Regions from separate parts of the Exiguobacterium sp. s192 genome, predicted to be linked through region 3. Evidence: riboswitches for the same ligand, from Rfam matches in the RefSeq annotation. Region 3 holds a riboswitch; each other region holds the start of a gene.
The links. Region 3 has a riboswitch for S-adenosylmethionine ahead of msrA (peptide-methionine (S)-S-oxide reductase MsrA). Riboswitches for the same ligand answer to the same signal wherever they lie in the genome.

Region 1 (7,579 bases), on a different contig from region 3:
GAATCCCCCCAAAGGACCATTCGTCCCCGTGCAATCCGCAGATTATCTGCTTCCTGATTTAAAAAACAAAGGGCGTCGCGTACGTCTTCCAAATTATCCGGGAAGTAACTGCCGTCTTCAAACAACCGGTAATCGATACTGCAAACAGCGATGCCAAGCTCTAAAAAACGTTCCACGATCGGTGTAAAACAAAAGAGATCATCACGGCTTCCTCTGACAAACGCTCCACCATGTGCATAAATGGCCACCGGAAACGGTCCTTCACCGACCGGATAGTACAGATCCAGTTTAAGCTCCTTCTCGCCGACCGTTTTATACAAAACGGTCCTTGGAGCCAGTTGGGTTTCCGCAAGCGGAAGCGCCGGTTCCGTCCACCGTAAAAGAGCACCGTAATTGTTCCAGATGCTCGCACCGGCAGCAGCCGTCGTCAAAAGCGCAGCCCCTCCCATCAACCATGCTGTTTCCCGTCTCACCTCATCACCTCCGGGCATACTCACGATTTTTAATCTTATTAGTCTTTTACCCCATTTTTTTAGAAGTCGAACTTCTTCCCGCTCTTGTACTTGACGCTTTGTTTTGGATTCGTTATAGTGAAAAGGTTCAAATCGGAATAATTACGTTTTAATACTTCTTGGAGGTTTTACACATATGAAAAAGTTAATTCCCGCTTTAACGGTCGCGTTCGCGAGCGCCACTTTCCTCGCTGCCTGCGGATCATCTGATTCAGGTTCGAATCAAGATGCCGCCGACCAAAAACTCAACGTCTATACATCAACGTTCGCCACAGCGGCGATCGCCAAAGAAATCGGCGGCGCTGATGTCGATGTGAAGATGATCGTTCCTCCCGGTGCCGATCCCCATTCGTATGAGCCGACCTCTAAACAACTGACAGAAATCGCACAAGGTGATCTGTTCCTCTTGACCGGAACGACGCTTGAGCCGTATTCAGAAAAAATCAAAGCCAGTCTCAAAGGAAACGATGTCCGGTTCATCGAGACAAGTAAAGGCATCGATTTGCTTGAAGCGAGTGCCACGGTACACGTTCATGGAGAGGCAGACGCACACGACGAAGAACATGCTCATGAAGACGAGCACGAAGAAGATGAGCACGCAGAAGAAGGACACGATCATGGCAAGTACGATCCGCACGTCTGGCTTGATCCGAACAATGCGAAAATGATGGCCCAATCGATTTCGACGGCGCTGGCAAAAGAAGTACCGGACAAAAAAGCGACGTTCGAAAAAAATCTGGCTGAATTTGATACGCAGGCAGATGAGCTCGATCAAAACTTACAGCAAGCTGTTGCTGACGGCTCCAAAAAAGAACTGCTCGTGACACATGCCGCTTATGGGTATTTAGCAGAACGCTACGGATTTTCTCAACTGCCGATCGCCGGCATCTCACCGTCTGACGAGCCTTCGCAAAAAGAACTGGCTGCCCTCGTCAAAGAAGCCAAGCTGCACGATTTGAAATATATTGCGTTTGAAGAGACGGTTTCCCCAAAAGTCGCCCGGGTCATCCAACAAGAAATCGGAGCTGAAGCGATCACGATTCATAACTTGGAATCCGTCACAAAAGAACAACAAGACGCTTCTTATTTTGACTTGATGAATGAAAATGTCACGACACTCAAAAAAGCACTGCAGTGAAGTAGTGTTGACATGCATTAAAAGATACGTTACGGTAGAAAACGTATTTCAGACAATTAAATGACTTCTTTTTATCGCGAGAGACGGAGGGACTGGCCCAATGATGTTTCGGCAGCGGACGATTGAATCGTACTGTGCCAAATCCAGCAAGCTACGGCTTGAGAGATAAGAAGAGCGTCTTTTTCAGTAAAGACCTCCTTCTTTCTTGCGAAGGAGTCTTTTTTTGTATATGCAGAAATGGAGTGATTTTATGAACGAGACGATTACACCAAACAAATGGGCCCTTCTACCATTACTTGTCTTTTTGGTCCTCTTTATCGGTGCCGGCATCTTTTATGACGACTTTTATAAGTTCCCGATTCTGATTGCCGCATTGATTGCCTTGATTTTTGCTGCCGTGACGACCAAAGGCAGTATCAATCAAACCGTGGAACGGATTGCGACGGGTGCCGGAAATCCGGACATCATGATCATGGTCTTTATTTTCTTACTCGCCGGTGCGTTTTCCGGAACAGCGGATGCGATCGGCGCCATCGAAGCGACCGTCAACGCTTCGCTGACATTTTTACCGCCGTCTCTCTTAATGAGCGGATTGTTCATCATCGCTGCCTTCATCTCGATGGCAATGGGGACTTCGACCGGTACGATTGCGGCGCTCGCCCCGATCGCACTTGGTATTCATGAAGCGACCGGTGTCAATGTCGCCATCGCGGCTGCCGCCGTCGTTGGGGGCGCGATGTTCGGGGACAACTTGTCGTTTATCTCCGATACGACGATTGCAGCGGTCCGCACGCAAAAAACCAATATGCGTGATAAATTCCGAACGAACTTCCTGATTGTGCTTCCGGCAGCAATTTTGACCGTCATCATTTTGGCATTCGTTTCAGGTACCGGAGATGTCGTCGACGCAAAGGCCTTCGAGTTTTATAAACTGATTCCGTATCTGTCCGTCATCGTCTTGGCCCTGTTCGGTGTCAACGTCATCCTCGTCTTGATCGGCGGAACCGCCTTGACAGGAATCATCGGTATGCTCGACGGCAGCTTCGGTTTAAGTGGATTCGTGCTGTCGATGTCCGAAGGATTAATGGGCATGGCTGAAATTTCGATTTTGACATTACTGATGGGTGGTCTTGTCAGTCTGATCACCTTTAACGGCGGTATCGCCTACCTGAAAGAAACATTGACTCGAAAAATCACGCAACGCCGCGGCGCAGAGTTCAGCATGGCTGCGCTTGTCGGAGCGACAAACCTCGCGACGGCAAACAATACGATTTCGATTCTCGTGGCTGGACCACTCGCAGCGGAGATTGCGGATACGTATGACATCGACCGGAAGAAGTCAGCCAGCATTCTCGACATCTTCTCGTGTGGGGTTCAAGGAATCATCCCATACGGCGCCCAGTTGCTGATTGCGGCGGAGTTGACGAAAACGGCTTCTCCGGAACTGATTCCGTATCTGTTTTATCCATTTTTATTATTCGTGTGCGGATCCCTTGCGATTCTTTTCGGATTCCCGCGCCGGAAAAACACTGCTGTCCGCAAAGAAAATATTTCGTAAAACAAACAAGTCCGGCCGCCTGCAGCGCGACCGGACTTGTTTTTGATTATTTTTTCTTCTGTTCTTGACGGTTAAGAATGAAATACGCGATGGCTGGAAGCGGGAACTGAACAAGCCCTGCGCCACCCCATACCCACGGGTTACGCCCGGTTTTACGGGCGCCAAGGAACAGGAAGGCCGCTTGAGCGCCTAACAGCGTCGCCAGTCCGGCCCACACTCCTTTTGGTACGTTTTTAACGGATCGTGCCATGATTTTACACCTCACTTCATGTATGGATATACCCACTTTGTTCGCTCTCTAACAGCTTACCTCCTGCTTTGAGCGTCTAAACAGACGTGATTCTGAGTTCATGCTAAACTAAACGAGCAATTCCATATTCTAGTTTCATTGAAGGAGGAGTATATACATGCAATACGCAAAACTTTCAAATGGTGTCACGATTCCACAGATCGGATTCGGAGTCTGGCAAGTCGACGAAGAGACGGAAGCACCGGCTGCCGTCGCAGAAGCGATTCGTGTCGGTTACCGTCATATTGATACGGCTGCCGTGTACAAAAACGAACGTGGTGTCGCCAAAGGAATCAAAGAAAGCGGCGTGAACCGTGAAGATCTCTTCTTAACGTCTAAAGTATGGAACGATGATATTCGTGCCGGACGCACTAAAGAAGCTTTCGCTGAGTCACTCGAACGATTAGAGACCGATTATCTGGACCTCTATTTGATTCACTGGCCGGTCGAAGGGTACATTGAAGCATGGAAAGCAATGGTTGAGCTTTACGAAGCTGGAAAAATCAAAGCGATTGGTGTTTCGAACTTCAAGGAACATCACCTCGATACACTGGCTGAAGAAGGATTGATGACACCGATGATCAACCAGGTGGAACTTCATCCGCAACTTCCGCAACATGAACTGCATGAATATCTACAGGACCACAGCATCCAAGTCGAGGCGTGGAGCCCGCTCATGCAAGGGAAATTCCTTGAAATCAATGACTTTAAGGAAATTGCCGAAAAACACGGTAAATCTCCTTCACAAGTCGTCTTGCGTTGGCATTTGGATAACGGCATCGTCGCTCTTCCGAAATCGGTCACGCCTGAACGGATTGCGGAAAACTTTGATGTCTTTGATTTCCAACTCGATGCGGATGATCTCGAGAAGATTGATCGTTTGGCAACAGATGTCCGTCTTGGACCAGATCCGGATGAAATCGACTTTTAAGCACTGCCGTTAACATTAGGCTGACGCTTTAGAACGATTGCTTTATGAAGAGGGGTGGCAGACTTATCTGCCACCCCTCTCTTCTCGTTGATCAGGAATCACTCGCTTCACGCAGCTCCTACACGATATCTCGTTTGAGAAACGTGCGTGAAAGAACGCGTGATTCTTTTTTTTGTGTGGTCATTACCGCGCTATACATAATAGACAAGAATCGTCTCTTCTGCTTCTTCTGCCTGACGGAAATAAGCGCGCAAGTCACCGAACTGCTCCCATACCGTATCAAATTCTCCTTGCCGCCCCGCTTCCTGGTAAATCACTTCAAGCGCCTGTCGGTCAAAATTCCGCATCACCTCGGAAGAAATGATTAAGAGCGGTAAAGGAAGGATGCCGACGATCGCCGCATGATCTTCATTGACGATTAATTCTTCCCCGACGATTGCCCGCCCCAGATTGTAATGGGTTTCCTGATCAATGAAGATATCGATTTGACTCATCAATTGGTACAACGGTGTTGTTTCTTCGAGCGCAAACAACTGTTCATGGTCGGGCTGTGTTTCATGGATGAACAAAATCCAGTCCATGATGATGTGCGGATCATCACCAAAAGAATCCCAAACGGCATCTGCGACTCGGACATAATGAACATTTTCCATCCTCCCCCTCCTTCCGACCGTTTTTTTTAGTATTCCCATTTTCTCACCTGTTTAATGATGATTCGTGAAATCCAAAGACAAAAAAAGAGGATCAGATTGCTCTGACCCTCAGTTCATTACATTGCTTTTTCTTTTGTATCGTCATCTTGCCATGCTTCAAGCGTTTCTTTCCCAGGAAGATTCGGAATCGAATCTTTATGGAAACGAGGATCTTGACCGTTTCGACGTTGAACGAGGTAATCATCCAGTGCCAATTTGGCAATTTTCGATAACCGGAAAATCGCATACAGATTGACGATTGCCATCAGTCCCATAAAGATATCGGCCAGTGCCCAGACCAGTCCGGCTGTCTGAACCAACGAACCAAATACGACCATCGCTAAAACAATCACCCGGTAGATCGTCATCAACGTTTTGTTGTCATTGATGAAGCTGATGTTCGACTCACCGTAATAATAGTTTCCGACAATCGAGCTGAATGCAAACAAGAAAATCGCAAGTGCCATGAATCCAGTCGCAAGCGAGCCGACTTGTGAAGCAAGTGCTCCTTGTGCCAAATCGATTCCGGCAACCGGTTCTCCACTCGCATCTTTTGTCGCGACACCACTGACCAAGACGATCATTGCGGTTGCCGAACAGACCAGCAACGTATCGACGAATACCGCAAACGATTGAATCAAACCCTGTTTGACCGGGTGCGATACTTCTGCCGTCGCAGCAGCGTTAGGGGCTGACCCCATCCCTGCTTCGTTTGAGAAGAGACCACGACGGATTCCGTTTAAGACCGCTGCTCCGATCGCTCCACCTGCAAGCGTTTTGAATTCAAGCAATCCTTCTTGGAAAATCAAACCGAAGACGCTTGGTAAAACTTCAAGGTTCGTCACCATGATGTACAGGGCGATTAAAATGTAACCACCCGCCATGATCGGGACGAGAAACGCTGAGACCGTCGCGATACTGCGGACACCACCGAAGATGACAAGTGCCGTCAATACGACAAGTCCGACTGTGATCCATGTCTTATCGATGCCATACTGACTTTGAAGTGACAATGAGATCGTATTCGACTGCACCGAGTTAAAGACAAACCCAAAAGCGATTGTGATCAAGACGCTGAAGACCACTCCGAGCCAACGTTGTCCGAGTGCTTTTTCCATGTAATAGGCCGGACCACCACGCCATGCTTTATCATCGCGCACTTTATAGATCTGCGCCAACGTACTTTCGACGAAGGCAGAGGCCGATCCAATTAAAGCGATCAACCACATCCAGAAGACGGCACCGGGCCCACCCAGCGCGATCGCTGTCGCGACACCGGCAATGTTTCCGGTTCCGACGCGTGCTGCCGTACTGATGGCGAACGCTTGGAACGGCGAAACACCGTCTTTTCCTTTATCTGTTCCTTGGAACAACAGGCGAAGCATTTCCGGAATCATCCGAAATTGGACGAATCCCATCCGAATCGTAAAATAAATGCCTAACCCGACTAATAGAATGATGAGAACGCTCGACCATAATACATCGTTGATATTACTGACTAACTCCATGAATTGTTTTTCCACGTGTCTTCCTCCTCATTAAACGTTCCATCATGTAACCTTTTTTCACATGTGTTCTATGATACGAAAATAATTTCAGAAAATCAAATTCATTTTCTTCTTTTAAGTCGTTCAAGCGCACAAAAAATCACAAAACCTCACATCCAATGTGAGGTTTGACGTAAAAAACAAGCCTCCGCAGAGGGGAGGCTTGTTGAGGATATCTCTCTTATTTAACAATTGAGTACATCAGATGAACAGGTTGAGGTTGGCGTCATCTGTCGCACCAAGATAACTTGCGACACCGCCATAATCGATGTCATCCAACAATTCTTCTTTTTTGATTCCCATGATGTCCATCGACATCGTGCAGGCGATCATCCGAACTCCTGCCGCCTGTGCTTTCGCCATCATCGTCTCAAGCGCATCCACTTGTTTGTCCTTCATGACTTTTTTCATCATTTTTTGACCAGCCCCGCCCATATTCATGTTCGAGAGCGGTAGATCACCGGCATGTTTCGGCATCATCATGCCCATCATCCGTTCCATCGGTGCTTTCTCAACGGATGGTGCGTCCGGTTTCCGAATGACATTCAGTCCCCAGAACGTAAAGAACATCGTCACTTGTTTGCCCATCGCCTGAGCACCTTGCGCGATGACGAACGATGCCAGTGCTTTATCGAGGTCTCCGCTGAAGACGACCATCGTCGCATCGTCCGCTTTCGTGACGTCAGACTGGACCGGCGCGGCCGTTGCCGTTCCTTTTTCAAGCAAGACTTCGACGATTCCCTTGTTCATTTCCGCCGTATGGACGGTATGACCGAGCTTATGTGCCCACGCTTGAACATCCGGCAGGAATCCGGGATCCGATGCTTTGATGAACACTTGATCGCCATCCTGAAGTTGATCCATCTTCGTTTTTAATTCCACAATCGGACCCGGGCATTGGAGACCGCATGT
Region 2 (7,579 bases), on a different contig from region 3:
ACCGGTACTCGGGAAAATAATTCGCTGCTTCATTCCGACCGTACTGCTTACATAATTGTTCGTAGATTTGCGGCAATAAAACCGTTTTTCCTTGATGGTATTCAAACATCCGGTACCCGGTGTAACGGCATTTGCTTTCAAACAGGCTGTCGCGTTCCTTATAACCGCCACCCAAATGCTGTTCGACCATTCCCGCAGCTTTTGAGTACAAAATCGCTTCATATTCAAGGCGTTGGTTGGGAAACAGTTTATGCTCGTCCCGCTGACAACCAATCAGATGACCGTGCGCATAGTCATGACCTAATAATATGAAGTACGCTCCTATTGTTTGCCCCCGCCACTCGGCCATCAATAAGACGGGCCGGCAAAGTTCCGTCGGCTGAAACAATTGTTCAAAGTAGTCTGTCGTAAAATAATAATGTAACGAAGCGTCTTTTCGGTCCATCGTTTGATAATACAGTTGAATGAACGTCTGTAAATCCTCTTTTCCTCCACAACGGACCGTCAGTTCAGACGCCAAGGACTTGCGAATCATACTCCGGTTTTTTTTATGAAAGGTCTGTATGATTTCGTCTACAGAGGGGCGAAGATCGATGCTTGTCGTATGTCGAATGAATTCTTTTCCTGTCCACTCCGGAACTTGTTGTTCGTTTTTAGTCAACGGATTAAACCGGATCAGTTCCGAGACGACATGGTGCTGTCTTGCCCATTGCCGAAATGAACCTTTGGCCAGTGCCAATTCCTGCGGCGTCAACTTCCCGACAATTTCCGGTCCGCCGTAACCGTAAGGCGTGATGATGTCAAAGTAGGGTGTATCAAAGATTCGCCGTTTTAAAAAAGGATAAAACAGTTCGCCCGACTGCCCTTCGAAATAAATCAAACCAGCCGATTCTTCAGAACGCGCGTTCAACTTGACGTACTCATAACTGTAAAAAATGTCGAGCGGCTTCCCTCTTATGAGTGCCGTCCAAGTGGATTGATCTTCGATGAATACACACTGCCTCATCTTTTTCACCTCCAACACGTGACACGCCGGACAAAATACCGTTCCCTTTAATTTGGTTAATTAATTAATTTTTCCTTTTAAAAAATAATTACCCTATTTAATCCATTTTATGCTTTCTTGAATAATAAAAAGGGAGAAAAAGCAACTTACACTTTTCCTCCCTTTGTTCATGGTTGTACTTTTTTGGGAACGGCCCGGATGAATGTAAATCCGGCTACGACAATCAGTCCGATTAACGTCAAGAAGACGGCATTCATTCCTGAGACATCATAAATCAATCCACCGACGGTCGGACTGATCATCCGTCCGGCCGATGCTGCGATATTGACGTATCCTTGGAACTCCCCTTCTTTTCCGATCGGTGCCAAGCGTGCAGCCATTGCCGGAACAGCCGGCCAGATGAACATTTCCCCAATCGTCAAGATGATCATCGCGACTAAAAACATCTTGAAGCCGCCGGCAAATGGCACAATCAAATAAGACAGCAGGAAGATACCGGTCCCCGTCAACAACTGACGCTTCAAATCATCTCCAAACCACCGCAAGACAGGCGTCAACAACGGTTGTGCAAACACGATCAACGCTCCGTTGATTGTCCAGAGGATCGAATACTCGGAAATCGTAACACCAAGGGATTTTGTATGGACGGCAAATGTTCCTTGCCACTGGACATAAACGAACCATAACAACGCGTAACCGATCGATACGTACAGCATCGTCCGGACAGAAGCTCGCGATAACGGTTCACGTTCTTCGTCCCCTGACGTCGTCGTCTGGCGTTTCAGCGGATTCGCTTGAATCCAGTTCAGACCAACGAGTAACACCAGCGCAAACAGCAGGTACAACACGAGGTTTGCGATAAAAATAAATTGAATGTCAATCGCCGCAATCTGTCCACTGATTGCCGTCCCAAGCGCGACGCCGACATTTTGGGCGACATAAATCGCATTAAAGGCGCGTCTCCCACCTTCCGGCCAGATGACACCTGTCAACGCATAAATCGTCGGGAAAACCATCCCGCCAACAAATCCAATCAATCCAAGCATCAGAACGTATCCGGTGAAGGTCTGGTGGAACATCCATAATCCGACCGAAGCCAGGACAAGACCGACGACACTGATGACGAGTGTCCGTTTACCACCGAGCCGGTCAAACGCTTTTCCCCCAATATAGTTTCCGACGATGGCAAGCGCCGAGTTGACGAACAACGCCATCCCCGCTTTTGTCATCGATTCGCCTAAATATTCATGAATGTATAATGTATTAAACGGCCATAAAAAAGAGGATCCTGTTGTATTGATCGCCATCGCCAATACCAGAATCCAGACCGCACGAGGTAATTTCGGCATGATCAGTTTCCTCCAATATAGTTTCCAACCTTGCCACTTTACGAAATTGCATCGCACTCTGTCAAGGAACTTCGATTTAAACGAACAATCGGAAAAATGATACAATTGACTAAATGATCGGATTTGCGGGTACTTAGAAAAAACAGAACAGCTATCAGGAAGAGGAGTTTATGCCATGTCACTTGCACGAGTATTACCTTACGCCAAAGAATTACTGGAGTCTGTCATCCACGAAGGGGATTGTGTCGTCGATATGACCGCCGGGAACGGTCATGATACACACTTTCTTGCCGAACAAGTCGGACCAAGCGGTCGGGTCATCGCTTTTGATGTCCAGGAGCAGGCGATCGAGGAAACGAAACGCCGGTTGCAAGCAGCTCATGTCTCGGAATGGGTCGATTTGTATCACGAAAGTCACATCCATGTCGGAGCACGCCTGTTTGAAGAACAGCGTCCGATCCGCGCCGGTGTCTTTAATCTCGGTTACTTACCGGGGAGTGATAAATCAGTCACGACGACCGGTGAAGAAACGTTAGAGGCGCTCGGCGCCCTTCTGCCTGTCCTTGTACCTGGAGGATTGATCGTCCTCGTGATTTATCACGGACATATCGAAGGACGTAAAGAACGCGACGCCGTCCTTGACTATGTTTCGCTCCTGTCCCAGCAAGATTATGCCGTCTTACAATACCGCTTTTTAAATCAACAAAACAATCCGCCTTTCATCGTCGCCATCGAAAAAAAGCTTAAAAAACAAATCATCGACTAAAAAAAGGAGGATACCGTCGCGGGCGACGGCATCCTCCTTTTTGAATTCGCTTCTTACTCTTCGACGAGTTTGAGGAACAATAGTAATTTTTCGGCAAACCGTGTGTTCAAACGTTCGAAACTAAAGTGCGGGAAGCCGTGCAGACGCTGAAGATAAATCTGATCGCCTCCCATTTTCCGGCACACTTCAAGCGTCAGTTTGACATCGGCAAACTGATCGTCCGGCGCATAAAAACAGGCGAGATGGACACGCGGTAATTTTTTCCGCTCTTCATCATGCAACACGATCTCTTCTTCAATCTCGCGATACTGTGCATACGTCAACTCACCGAGACGGACTGCATCTTCATTGTTTTGTCCAAACGGTAACGTCCCGAGCGGTGCATCCGGGCGAAAACGATCGAACGCACTCGCAAATACTTGTTTGACGCCGCCGAGCTGTTTCGAATTGTGCCAATCAAACAATGGCGAGATGAATGACAGACTGGCGATCGGCAATTCATATTCCTGCAACAGCCGGTTCACGACGAGTGCTCCCATGCTGCAGGCGATGATATGAATCGGAAGCTTTCGTTTACCGGCTTCCCGTAACGCTTCTTTTAATAATTGCTGATGTTCTTCAAACGATACACGACGTGGTGCATCGACCAAAAGCACTTCATATTCCCGTTCCAAGACGCGAATCAATGCTTCGCTCGGCCGGGCACGTAATTGGAGTGGATACACAAGGACAATCACTCCGGTTGGTTGTTCTACCACACGCTCACCTCTTCATCAGATATCCATTTAGTATGCAATAAATCCGACTTCAGCAAAACCGCCTCAAGTCGGATTTCCTTTTCCTTATTCATATATACGTTGCAGCCGCGTCACAGGTTCCACCTGTCCAAACACTTCTTCCGTCGTTTCACTGACTTCTTTAAAGCCGAACGAGGTTAAAAAGTGACGGGCTTTATAATTGCGTGATTCGACGTACACTTCGATGGGAGAAGCACCTTGGCGCTCGAGCTCTCGAATCAGTCGCCGCCCGATTCCGTTCTGTTGGTATTTCGGCAGGACATAGAGGCGGACGATTTCCCACGTCCCGTCGACATCAATTGCATGAATGAATCCCACAATCTCCCCATCGATCAGACCTACATTAAAATATTCTCCGCGCGCTTCTTCTGCTGTCCGGATTGCCCGAACGACTTCTTCTTGCGGGTAGGCTTCCTGAACGAAATGGGCTTTCGAGCGCTCAGAATAGATTTCCTCGTACGTATCCATCCAAGACGTGAGCGCAATATCATGAATGCGTGCTGCATCAGCAGGAACTGCTTCGCGTATCTCCATACCGAAATCCCCCTTTTCCTTTTACAGACTCATCTTCTTTTACCCTTTTCTAGAAATTTCAGTCGTTTCCCTGCAAAGTTCCGGAGAAACAAAAAAAGTTCAGAAACACCCTTCAAAAGGGCGTTTCTGAACTCAGGATTATGCGAAACGTTTTGCCTGCTCTTCAAGAGTAGCAGCTTTATCCGTTTGCTCCCATGGCAATTCGATGTCTGTACGACCGAAGTGACCATATGCTGCTGTCTGACGGTAAATCGGACGGCGGAGATCAAGCATCTTGATGATGCCTGCAGGACGAAGATCAAAGTTTTCTGCAATCAATTCGACGAGTTGAGCTTCTGGAAGCTTACCTGTTCCAAACGTATCGACAGCGATTGAAACCGGGTGCGCAACACCGATTGCGTAAGCAAGCTGAACTTCTGCTTTTTCCGCAAGACCAGATGCGACAAGGTTTTTCGCGACGTAACGTGCTGCGTACGCAGCAGAACGGTCAACTTTGGTTGGATCTTTACCAGAGAATGCACCACCGCCGTGGCGTGCGTAACCGCCATACGTATCAACGATGATTTTACGACCTGTTAATCCAGCATCACCTTGTGGTCCACCGATGACGAAACGGCCAGTCGGGTTGATGAAGAATTTTGTTTCAGCGTCGATGTATTCCGTCGGGATGACCGGAGCGATGACGTGTTCTTTCAGATCAGCTTGAATTTGCTCAAGCGTTACTTCTTCTGCATGTTGTGTTGAGATGACGATTGTATCGACGCGAACAGGTTCATTGTTCTCGTTGTATTCAACCGTAACTTGCGTTTTACCATCCGGACGGAGGTAATCGAGTTGTCCTGTCTTGCGGACTTCTGCAAGACGACGGGCAAGTTTGTGTGAAAGTGAAATCGGAAGTGGCATCAGTTCAGGTGTTTCTTTCGTTGCGTAACCGAACATCAGACCTTGGTCTCCTGCTCCGATCGCATCGATTTCTTCATCTGACATGTTTCCTTCGCGTGCTTCAAGCGCCTGGTCGACACCAAGAGCGATGTCTGCTGACTGCTCATCGATTGAAGTCAATACAGCACATGTGTCTGCATCGAAACCGTATTTAGCGCGTGTATAGCCGATTTCGCGAATGGTTTCACGAACGACTTTCGGGATATCCACGTAAGTCGATGTCGTAATTTCTCCTGCGACTAAAACAAGTCCTGTCGTGACAGAAGTTTCTGCCGCAACACGTGCGTTTGGATCCGCTGCAAGAATCGCATCCAAAATTGAATCCGAAATCTGGTCACAGATTTTATCCGGGTGACCTTCAGTTACTGATTCCGACGTAAATAGTCGGCGATTAAGGTTTGTCATGTTTGACCCTCCCAAAAAAGAATTTGACGGTGTACTCATTTCCCCTAGTTGAGTGGGACGGTAAAATGAAAAAAACCTTTCCATGTCCAAAAATGGTCAGGGAAAGGTTGTGCGTTCTTCCTTTACCCTCTTATCGTTCGAAGTGTTTACTTCGCTTCAGGAGAGCACCTTTTCCTATATTAATGATGAAACTAATATAAGACGGTTGCCGGGTTTCTTCGGGCCTTGTTCCCTCCACCTGCTCAGAATAAGAGTATCCGTTACGAATTACATGATATAAACTTGTGCCCACTCTGTCAAGCAACGTTTTAATTTCTAGTCGAAAAATTTCGAAAGAGATGTTAAACTGTTTATGCTGAAAGCGTTTCCAGATAAATAGAAATCAGCGCACGAAAAATGATTGCCCTATCTTTAGTATGTCATATATAATGAATGTGTCATACTAATTGTAGAGCCAAAACCAACGTAGGGGAAAGGTGGGGTCAGGATGCCGATGACGGTCCTGAATATCGAAGAACTACTCAAGAAGGAGCATGTGTTCAAACAACTATCTGTTGCCGAACTAGTCGAACATGCGATTCGCAACAACGAAGGAGTTCTTGCAGAAAATGGTGCTTTGTCTGTAGAAACGGGGAAATTTACAGGTCGTTCACCGAAAGACAAGTTCATCGTCCGTGATCAATCATGTGAGACACATATCGATTGGGGCCATGTGAATCAGCCGATGGAGTCGGACAAATTCGAACAACTGTTACAAAAAGTTCTTCGTTATATGAACGAAGCAGATCAACTCTACTACACAGAGGCAGCTGCTGGTGCCGATACACATTTCACCCTCCCGGTACGCGTCGTGACAGAGTACGCTTGGCATAATCTGTTTGCGAAACAATTATTCTTACGTGAATATCCTACGGTTGCGGCCTTCGAACCATTTACGGTCGTCTACGCACCACATTTCAAGGCCGATCCACTTGTTGACGGCACTAATTCGGAAACGTTCATCGCCATGTCATTCGAACATCGTATCGTCTTGATCGGCGGAACGGAATATGCGGGAGAAATCAAGAAATCGATTTTCTCGGTCATGAACTATCTGTTGCCGCAACAAGATGTTTTATCGATGCACTGTTCCGCCAATGTCGGACATGACGGCGACGTCGCCTTGTTCTTCGGACTCTCCGGGACTGGTAAGACCACCTTATCGGCAGATGACAGTCGTCAATTGATCGGGGACGATGAGCACGGTTGGTCTCATGACGGTGTCTTCAATATCGAAGGCGGCTGCTATGCGAAGACGGTGAACTTGTCGCGTGAAAAAGAACCACAAATCTTTGATGCGATCCGTTTTGGCACCGTCCTTGAAAATGTTGTCCTCGACGACACCCGGACTCCGGATTACGACGATACATCGTTGACTGAAAATACACGCGCGGCTTATCCGATCACAGCAATTGACAACATTGCCATCCCGTCACGTGCCGGCCATCCGAAAACGATCGTTTTCTTGACGGCTGATGCATACGGTGTGTTGCCTCCGATCAGTAAATTAACGAAAGAGCAAGCGATGTATCACTTCTTGTCCGGCTACACGTCGAAACTGGCTGGGACAGAACGGGGTGTCACGGAACCGGAAGCGACGTTCTCGACATGCTTCGGCTCACCGTTCCTGCCGTTGATTCCTGAAAAATATGCGACGATGCTCGGTGAACTGATTGATCGCCACGGCGTGACGGTTTATCTCGTCAACACCGGTTGGACCGGCGGCGCTTACGGAACAGGC
Region 3 (7,579 bases):
GGGACGGAAAGCATGACACGGGCACCACTCGTCATGGCGAAGCCGGAAACCGGATTTGCCCGCGGCAACCCGGCTGTCTACGATACGACGATCGGATGGCGGTTCGTCAACGATAAACTGGATGCGAAATACGGCACGGATTCGATGCCGGAAACGGCCGAACATGTGGCTGTACGGTACAACATTACACGCGAAGTTCAGGATGATTTTGCATTCATGAGTCAACAGCGGGCCAAACAGGCGATGGAAGTGGACCGTTTTCAAGCAGAACTGGTTCCGGTGCAGTATACGACACGGAAAGGACAAGTCGTCGAAGTCGCTGTCGACGAACATCCCCGTCCGGAGACGAGTCGGGACAAACTCGGAACGCTCAACAGTTTGTTTGCGGACGGAACCGTCACGGCAGGCAATGCTTCTGGTGTGAATGACGGGGCGGCAGCCTTACTGTTGATGAGTGAGGAGACGGCCAAACAGCTTGGTTTAACACCGCTTGCGTATTACCGGGCGAGTGCGGTCGCCGGGGTTGAACCGTCCGTCATGGGTATCGGACCGGTTGATGCGACGCGTAAAGCCTTGGACCGGGCAGGATTGACGATCGACCAGTTGGATTTGATTGAATTAAACGAAGCCTTTGCGGCACAAAGTGTCGCGTGTATTCAGGAACTCGGATTACCGGTGGAGAAAGTGAACGTCAATGGGGGGGCGATTGCCTTTGGTCATCCGCTTGGCGCAAGCGGTGCCCGCATCCTGACGACCTTGTTGCACGAAATGTGCCGGACGAACCAGACCTACGGCTTGGCGACGATGTGTGTCGGTGTTGGTCAGGGCATCGCGTTAATTGTCGAACGGGAGGGACTTGTATGATTCATTTTGAACGGATGGACCAGATCGGATTGATTCGGCTCGATCGACCGGAGCGGATGAACTGTTTGGATTACCCGACACTGGTGGAACTTCAACAACTCGTCGAAACGGTCCGGCAGGATGCGACGATTCGTGTCGTCATCTTCACGGGAACCGGCAAAGCCTTTAGTGCCGGGGCAGATTTAAAAGAGCGGACGACGTTGACGGAACGTGAAGTCCGGCGGAATGTCGAGGCGATTCGGGACGTCTTTACGAACATCGCCGATCTGCCGCAACCGACGATTGCTGCCGTCAACGGACATGCACTCGGCGGCGGGTTCGAGTGGATGCTCGCTTGCGACTTCCGGATCATCGTCGAAGGGGCATTGGTCGGATTGACGGAAACGAGTTTCGGCATCATTCCCGGTGCCGGCGGGACGCAACGATTGCCGCGGTTAATTGGAGAGACGCGGGCGAAGGAACTGATTTTCACGGCTAAGAAGATTGATGCGGCGACTGCGGAACGATACGGCATCGTCTCTCGCGTCGTTCCGACGGTGGAGGAGTTGCTGCCAGTTTGTTTCGCCTTCGCCGGCGAAATGTTGCGAAATGGACCGGTGGCAATCCGCCAAGCCAAACAGGCGATTGATCAGGGACTCGACCACCCGATCTCAGACGGGCTGAAAATCGAGACCGCCGCCTATGAAGCCGTCATCCCGACGGAAGACCGGATGGAAGCATTACGTGCGTTTGCCGAAAAACGGACCCCGCAGTTTCAAGGCAAATGAGGATGGTCGTCACCTGAAATAACACGTATACTAACGGTAAACAAAAAAACGTTATATCAAAGAGAGAGTGAATGACATGAGTGCGAATACACAATCGATGATTTTTACCGTATACGGGGATTACATCCGGCATTACGGCAATCAAATCTGGGTCGGCAGCTTAATTCGTCTGCTCAAAGAATTTGGTCATAATGAACAGGCGGTCCGGGTCGCCGTTTCGCGGATGGTCAAGCAAGGGTGGTTGACGTCACAAAAACAAGGCACCAAAAGTTTTTATTCGCTGACGCCGCGTGGGGTCGAACGGATGGAAGAGGCAGCAAGACGGATCTACAAATCAACGCCTCACGTCTGGGACGGGAAATGGCGGACGTTGATGTATACGATTCCGGAAGACAAACGGCAAATCCGGGACGAACTGCGGAAAGAATTGTCATGGAGCGGGTTCGGAAACTTATCAAACGGCGTCTGGATTTCACCGAATCCGCTCGAAAAAGAAGCGGAGCGGTTGATTGAAGCTTATGGCATCACCGAGTATGTGGACTTTTTCGTCGGCGAATATCATGGACCACAACCGGATCAATCACTGGTCGAACGGGCTTTTCCGCTGGATGAGTTGCAAGAACGGTACGAACGGTTCATCGCCGAATACAGCCGGCGCTACATCGTCCATCAAAGTCGGATTCAACTCGGCGAGATGGATGAAGAACAGTGTTTCGTCGAACGGACGACACTTGTCCATGAATACCGGAAGTTTTTGTTTACCGATCCCGGTCTGCCGCAAGAGTTGTTGCCGGACGAATGGAGTGGCCACCACGCCGCATTATTGTTTGAACAGTATTACCGGTTGCTCGCCGAACCGGCAAGCCGGTTCTTTGAAGCGGTGTTTCAGGAAACGCATGACGTCACACAAAAAAGTGCCGACTATGATGCGTCGGAACATCCGTTGTTTGCTGAACGGTAAAAAAACGCTCATCCCGACGTAACGAGATGAGCGTTTTCTTGATGACGTTCAGCCCTCGGCCAGTTGCTTCCGAAAAGCATATCCTTTATCGACATAGGAATCGATCGATTCTTGAATCATTTCCAAGTCGGCCGGTGTCAGTTCACGGACGACTTTTCCGGGCGACCCGATGATCAAGGAGCGGGGCGGGAATTTTTTGCCGGACGGAATCAACGTATTGGCTCCGATGATACACTCTTCGCCGATTTCAGCATGATCGAGAACCGTCGCGCCCATCCCGACGATGGAACGCCGTCCGATTTTACAACCGTGCAGGATCGCATTATGTCCGACGGTGACTTCGTCCTCGATGATGACCGGAGCACCCTCGTACAGGTGAATCGTTGCATTGTCCTGGATACTGCACCGTTTACCGATTGTAATCGGTCCTTCGTCCCCGCGGAGGACGGCATTAAACCAGATCGTCGATTCTTCGCCAATCGTCACGTCACCGATCAAAAAAGCACCGGGAGCGACAAACACGTTTGCCGCAAGGGCAGGAGACAGATCGCGGTATGGAATGTTCATCAAACAACGCCTCTTTTCTAAAAATGAATTAAAATTCAGTCTTACATAGTATACCATTCTTAGTGACGGAAACGGAGGGAGACCATGTCTCGTGTATGTACCAGCTTACAGATTGAAATCCCGATTATTCAAGGGGGAATGGGAAACATCAGTCATGCCGAATTGACGGCCGCGGTTTCGAACGCAGGGGGACTGGGGACGATTGGCTGCGGAACGATGTCGCCCATTGAAGTCAAACGGTTGATTGAAGCCACACGACGCCTGACGTCACGTCCGTTTGCCTTGAACATCGCGATTCTTGTTTCCCCATATACGGAAGACTTGATCACGTTAGCAATCGAGGAACAAATTCCGGTCGTCTCGTTATCTGCCGGAAACCCGGCGCCTTTTCTGGGACGTTTACAGGAAGCGGGCATCCGGACGATTGGTGTCGTCGCGTCCGTCAAACAGGCGGTTAAAGCGGAACGGGCCGGGATTGATTTACTGGTGGCGGAAGGAGTCGAAGCGGCCGGGATCAACTCACCGCTCGAACTGACGACGATGACATTGATTCCGCAAATCACCGATCAGGTCACGATTCCGGTACTTGCGGCCGGAGGAATCGGCGACGGTCGTGGTCTTGCTGCTGCCTGGATGCTCGGGGCGGAAGGCGTTCAACTGGGAACCCGGTTGATTGCGACACAAGAGTCCTGTGTGCACCCGCAGTATAAAGACCATCTTGTGCAGGCGGATGATCTCGAGACACGGATCATCGGGCGTAAGGTCGGACAAGTCCGGCGTGTCTTGAACGGGGCGTATGTGGACGGGTTACGTCCGGCGTCGCTCGCTGAATTCCAAGAAAAAACGAACGAATCGTTTCATATCAAAGGGGCACTTGAGGGCGACGAGACAGCAGGATATGTCAACGCCGGTCTTGTTTCCGGCTTGATTGAGGATATTCCGACCGTTCAGGCATTATTTGACCGGATGATGGACGAGGCGCATGAACGGATTTCGCGACCATTTCCGTAAACGCATAACGGATTGATTTCAGGAGGAGGCCAGTTGGTCTGCTCTTTTTTTGTGTTTTTGGCAGTTTAGGACATTTGTCCTTTTCAAAGCCGGGTGGAATGCGGTCTACTCATAATTGGAGAAAAAGGAGGATGAAGATGCAAGGAATCGTGTTTGCCTTATTCAGTGGATTGTTTATTGCCTTGCAAGGCATTTTTAATGCCCGGCTGGGTGACGCGGTCGGTCCATGGTTATCCGTGACAATCGTTCACTTTGTCGGTTTGATGGGTTGCTTGTTGATTTACGGGTTTGTCCGTGACCGGAAAATCGGTGGTTTTCGAAAGTTGCCGTTGATTTATGCCAGCGGCGGATTGCTCGGCGTGTTAGTCGTCGTTACGGAACTGACGTCGATTCAACTGCTTGGAATGACGTGGGCGATGTCGTTGTTACTCGTCGCACAGATTCTATGTGCTTTTGTCATTGATTTGAACGGCTGGTTCGGTGTCATCAAAAAAAGCAGCAACCGGGGGCAATGGGTCGGTGTCGGATTGATGTTGACCGGCGTCTTGATTTTTTCGCTCGCCTGAAATGAATCAAAGGAGGAAACCAAATGGGATTAGGAATGTTTTGTGCCGTCGTTGCCGGGATGATGATCAGTTTACAAACCGTGTTGAATGCGCGGATGAGTCATGCCTTCGGCGCATGGGCAACGACGACGTTAGTCTTTCTTGTCGGATTGCTCGGCTCGTTGCTTGCACTACTCTTCTTTCGCGGTGGAACGCTCTCGGCAGTCCGCGAAGTTGAACCGTTGTATTTGTTTGGCGGATTAGTCGGCGTCGGGGTTGTTTTTTGTGTCATGCGGGGGATTCAACTGCTGGGTCCTTCAATCGCAATTTCGGTCGTCTTGATTTCGCAACTGAGTTTTGCGTTATGCGTCGATGTTTTCGGTTGGTTTGGTCTGCCGCAGGTCGATTTATCGCTTGGACAGATAGCGGGTCTCGCCGTGATGCTGACCGGGATTTTTGTTTTAAAACGGTATCAAGTCGTGGATGAGGCGGAGCAAGCAGAGGATGTCAAAGCGATTTCCTGAGTGGACGACAAAAGGTACGTCACGTTGGACCGCGAGACCTCGGCTGGAAAAATCAAAGAAGGGATTGCCCATCCGTCTGAGAGGGCAATCCCTTTTTGCACTTTGTTTAGACTGTTGCCTCTTCTTTCCAGGCGACGTCGATAAAGGCATCGCGACCGGACGCTTTCCGGTCTTTTTTGTAGTGCGCCGGATTTTTTTTGTGGAAGTCCTGATGATATTCTTCCGCCGGATAAAAGGCGTGTGCCGGTTCAATCCGTGTGACGATCGGTTGCTTAAAGCGGTTTGTTGCTGCTAACGCGTCACGCGACGCAATCGCTGCGAGACGTTGTTCTTCCGTATGATAAAAAATTGCCGGTGCATATTGTGTGCCGCGGTCCTGGAATTGTCCGCCGGCATCGGTTGGATCCGTCTGCGGCCAGTACAGTTCAAGTAATCGTTCGTACGAAAACAGTGCCGGATCAAATGTAATCTCGACGACTTCGGAATGCCCGGTCGTTCCTGTTTTGACCTGCTCATATGTCGGGTTGTCGACATGTCCTCCTGTATAACCGGACACGATACTGTGAATACCCGGTAATTCCTCAAATGGTGTCACCATGCACCAGAAACATCCTCCTGCAAATGTTGCTTTTTCCATGTCATCTCTCCCTTTCCCTTGGTTCCTTGAACCGTAATGCTCTCATTTCTGACAGCGAGAAAACGAAAACGACTCCTTTGCTTGGTTGCAAAAGGAGTCGCCGCTTTTTATCAACCAAAGCTTTCGCTTTGCTGGTCGTAGCACCTTGCTGCACGCAGGTTGCTGGGACGTCATCGATCCAGATCTCTCAGTCCACTCTTGATAAGTGTTATATGAAGTTGATGTAAGTTCGTTATCGTTGGGATGATAATACCATTCACAAAAGTGGAAAGTCAATCCTTATGTTTGTAAGGCGCGAAGAACCGTGGCCCCTAACGTTTTGGCTCCGATCAGCAAGGCCTGCTCGTCGATTTCATACTTTGGATGATGTTGCGGATAAATCGTTCGACCGTCCGTCTTCGCAGAACCGGTGAAGAAGTAACTGCCCGGGACCTGCTCCAGGTAGTAGGCGAAATCGTCGGCAGCCATCATCGGTTTGACTTCACGGACGTGTCCTTCCGGTAAAAAGCCGGCCGCTTCCTGAATGAGCTTCGTTTCATTCGGATGATTCCAAAGTGACGGATAACCGGTCGTGAAATCGATGGAATACGTAGCGCCAATTCCGGCACACGTCGTCCGGGCGACCAGATCCACCTGCTGGCGCAACTGATGGCGGAGTTGTTCATTAAACGTCCGGATTTCTCCGACAATCCGCGCCTCGCCGGTTACGATGTTCGGAGCCGTTCCGGCGTGAAACGAACCGATGGCGACAATCGCCGGCTCAAACGGATCGACCCGTCGACTGACGAGATGCTGAAGATTACAGACGAGCTGTGCGCCGGCGACGAGTGCATCCTGCGTCCGGTGGGGGGCTTGGGCATGACCGCCTTGACCGTGGACGACGATTTCAAATTCATCGATGGCACATAATGTATGTCCGCTGTGGTAACCAATTGTTCCAACCGGAAGATCGTTTTCAAGGTGGGTACCAAAAATCGCATCGACTCCGTCGAGGCAGCCATCTTCAATCATTTGAATGGCACCACCCGGAAACACTTCTTCACCGTGTTGATGAATGAAGAGGATTGTGCCCTCGAGTTCCTCCTGCAAGGGTTGAAAGGCGGCGGCCAGTCCGAGGACGATTGCCGTGTGTCCATCATGTCCGCAGGCATGCATCACACCGGGACGGATTGAGCGAAACGACAGTTCGGTTTCTTCCTGAAGCGGTAATGCATCAAAATCGGCACGGACGGCAATCGTTTTTCCGGGACGTGCCCCTTGTAATGTCGCGACGATACCGTTACCCCCGACATTTTTTTGATACGGGATACCGAGTGCTTCATAGTATTCGATGATTTTAGCCGGTGTCCGGACTTCTTGAAACGACAATTCCGGATGCCGGTGAAAATCGCGGCGTAAACGAATCATCTCGGCTTCTTGTTGTGCGAGATGGATAAATAGGGTTTCTAACATCAAAATCATCCTTTACGGTATGTCTTTAGGAAAAACGGGTACAGGTAGAGGTAATCAATTCAGAGGAGGAATCAACACATGGGTGAAATCATCGTCAATGCCGTTCTTACAGTCAAAGCAGGATTAGCGGATCAAGTCTTTCCCATTTTAAGTACGGTTTACAAAGCCACACAAAACGAGCCGGGCTGCTTACGCTATACGTTACATCAATCGATTGAAAATGAACATGAGTTCATGCTCTATGAAGTCTA

Region 1: another riboswitch for S-adenosylmethionine. It lies ahead of KNP87_RS08695 (Na+/H+ antiporter NhaC family protein); the one in region 3 lies ahead of msrA (peptide-methionine (S)-S-oxide reductase MsrA).
Region 2: another riboswitch for S-adenosylmethionine. It lies ahead of metK (methionine adenosyltransferase); the one in region 3 lies ahead of msrA (peptide-methionine (S)-S-oxide reductase MsrA).

What each region holds. Positions count from the first base shown of each region.
Region 1 covers NZ_JACSMS010000004.1:14,181-21,759, forward strand. Annotated here, with positions in the region: gene KNP87_RS08685 (alpha/beta fold hydrolase) at 1-473, opposite strand, end outside; gene KNP87_RS08690 (metal ABC transporter solute-binding protein, Zn/Mn family) at 649-1,650, shown strand; SAM riboswitch class I at 1,719-1,822, shown strand; gene KNP87_RS08695 (Na+/H+ antiporter NhaC family protein) at 1,901-3,208, shown strand; gene KNP87_RS08700 (hypothetical protein) at 3,255-3,458, opposite strand; gene KNP87_RS08705 (aldo/keto reductase) at 3,616-4,428, shown strand; gene KNP87_RS08710 (hypothetical protein) at 4,620-5,081, opposite strand; gene KNP87_RS08715 (alanine/glycine:cation symporter family protein) at 5,198-6,643, opposite strand; gene KNP87_RS08720 (CoA-disulfide reductase) at 6,869-7,579, opposite strand, start outside.
Region 2 covers NZ_JACSMS010000010.1:66,109-73,687, reverse strand. Annotated here, with positions in the region: gene KNP87_RS14000 (peptidoglycan bridge formation glycyltransferase FemA/FemB family protein) at 1-1,006, opposite strand, end outside; gene KNP87_RS13995 (MDR family MFS transporter) at 1,174-2,355, opposite strand; gene mnmM (tRNA 5-(aminomethyl)-2-thiouridylate-methyltransferase MnmM) at 2,531-3,121, shown strand; gene KNP87_RS13985 (alpha/beta fold hydrolase) at 3,175-3,879, opposite strand; gene KNP87_RS13980 (GNAT family N-acetyltransferase) at 3,964-4,452, opposite strand; gene metK (methionine adenosyltransferase) at 4,591-5,799, opposite strand; SAM riboswitch class I at 5,927-6,053, opposite strand; gene pckA (phosphoenolpyruvate carboxykinase (ATP)) at 6,287-7,579, shown strand, end outside.
Region 3 covers NZ_JACSMS010000020.1:15,753-23,331, forward strand. Annotated here, with positions in the region: gene KNP87_RS16885 (acetyl-CoA C-acyltransferase) at 1-864, shown strand, start outside; gene KNP87_RS16890 (enoyl-CoA hydratase-related protein) at 861-1,631, shown strand; gene paaX (phenylacetic acid degradation operon negative regulatory protein PaaX) at 1,708-2,592, shown strand; gene KNP87_RS16900 (gamma carbonic anhydrase family protein) at 2,641-3,159, opposite strand; gene KNP87_RS16905 (NAD(P)H-dependent flavin oxidoreductase) at 3,244-4,170, shown strand; gene KNP87_RS16910 (DMT family transporter) at 4,308-4,736, shown strand; gene KNP87_RS16915 (DMT family transporter) at 4,760-5,239, shown strand; gene msrA (peptide-methionine (S)-S-oxide reductase MsrA) at 5,346-5,876, opposite strand; SAM riboswitch class I at 5,981-6,084, opposite strand; gene KNP87_RS16925 (M20 metallopeptidase family protein) at 6,156-7,328, opposite strand; gene KNP87_RS16930 (putative quinol monooxygenase) at 7,407-7,579, shown strand, end outside.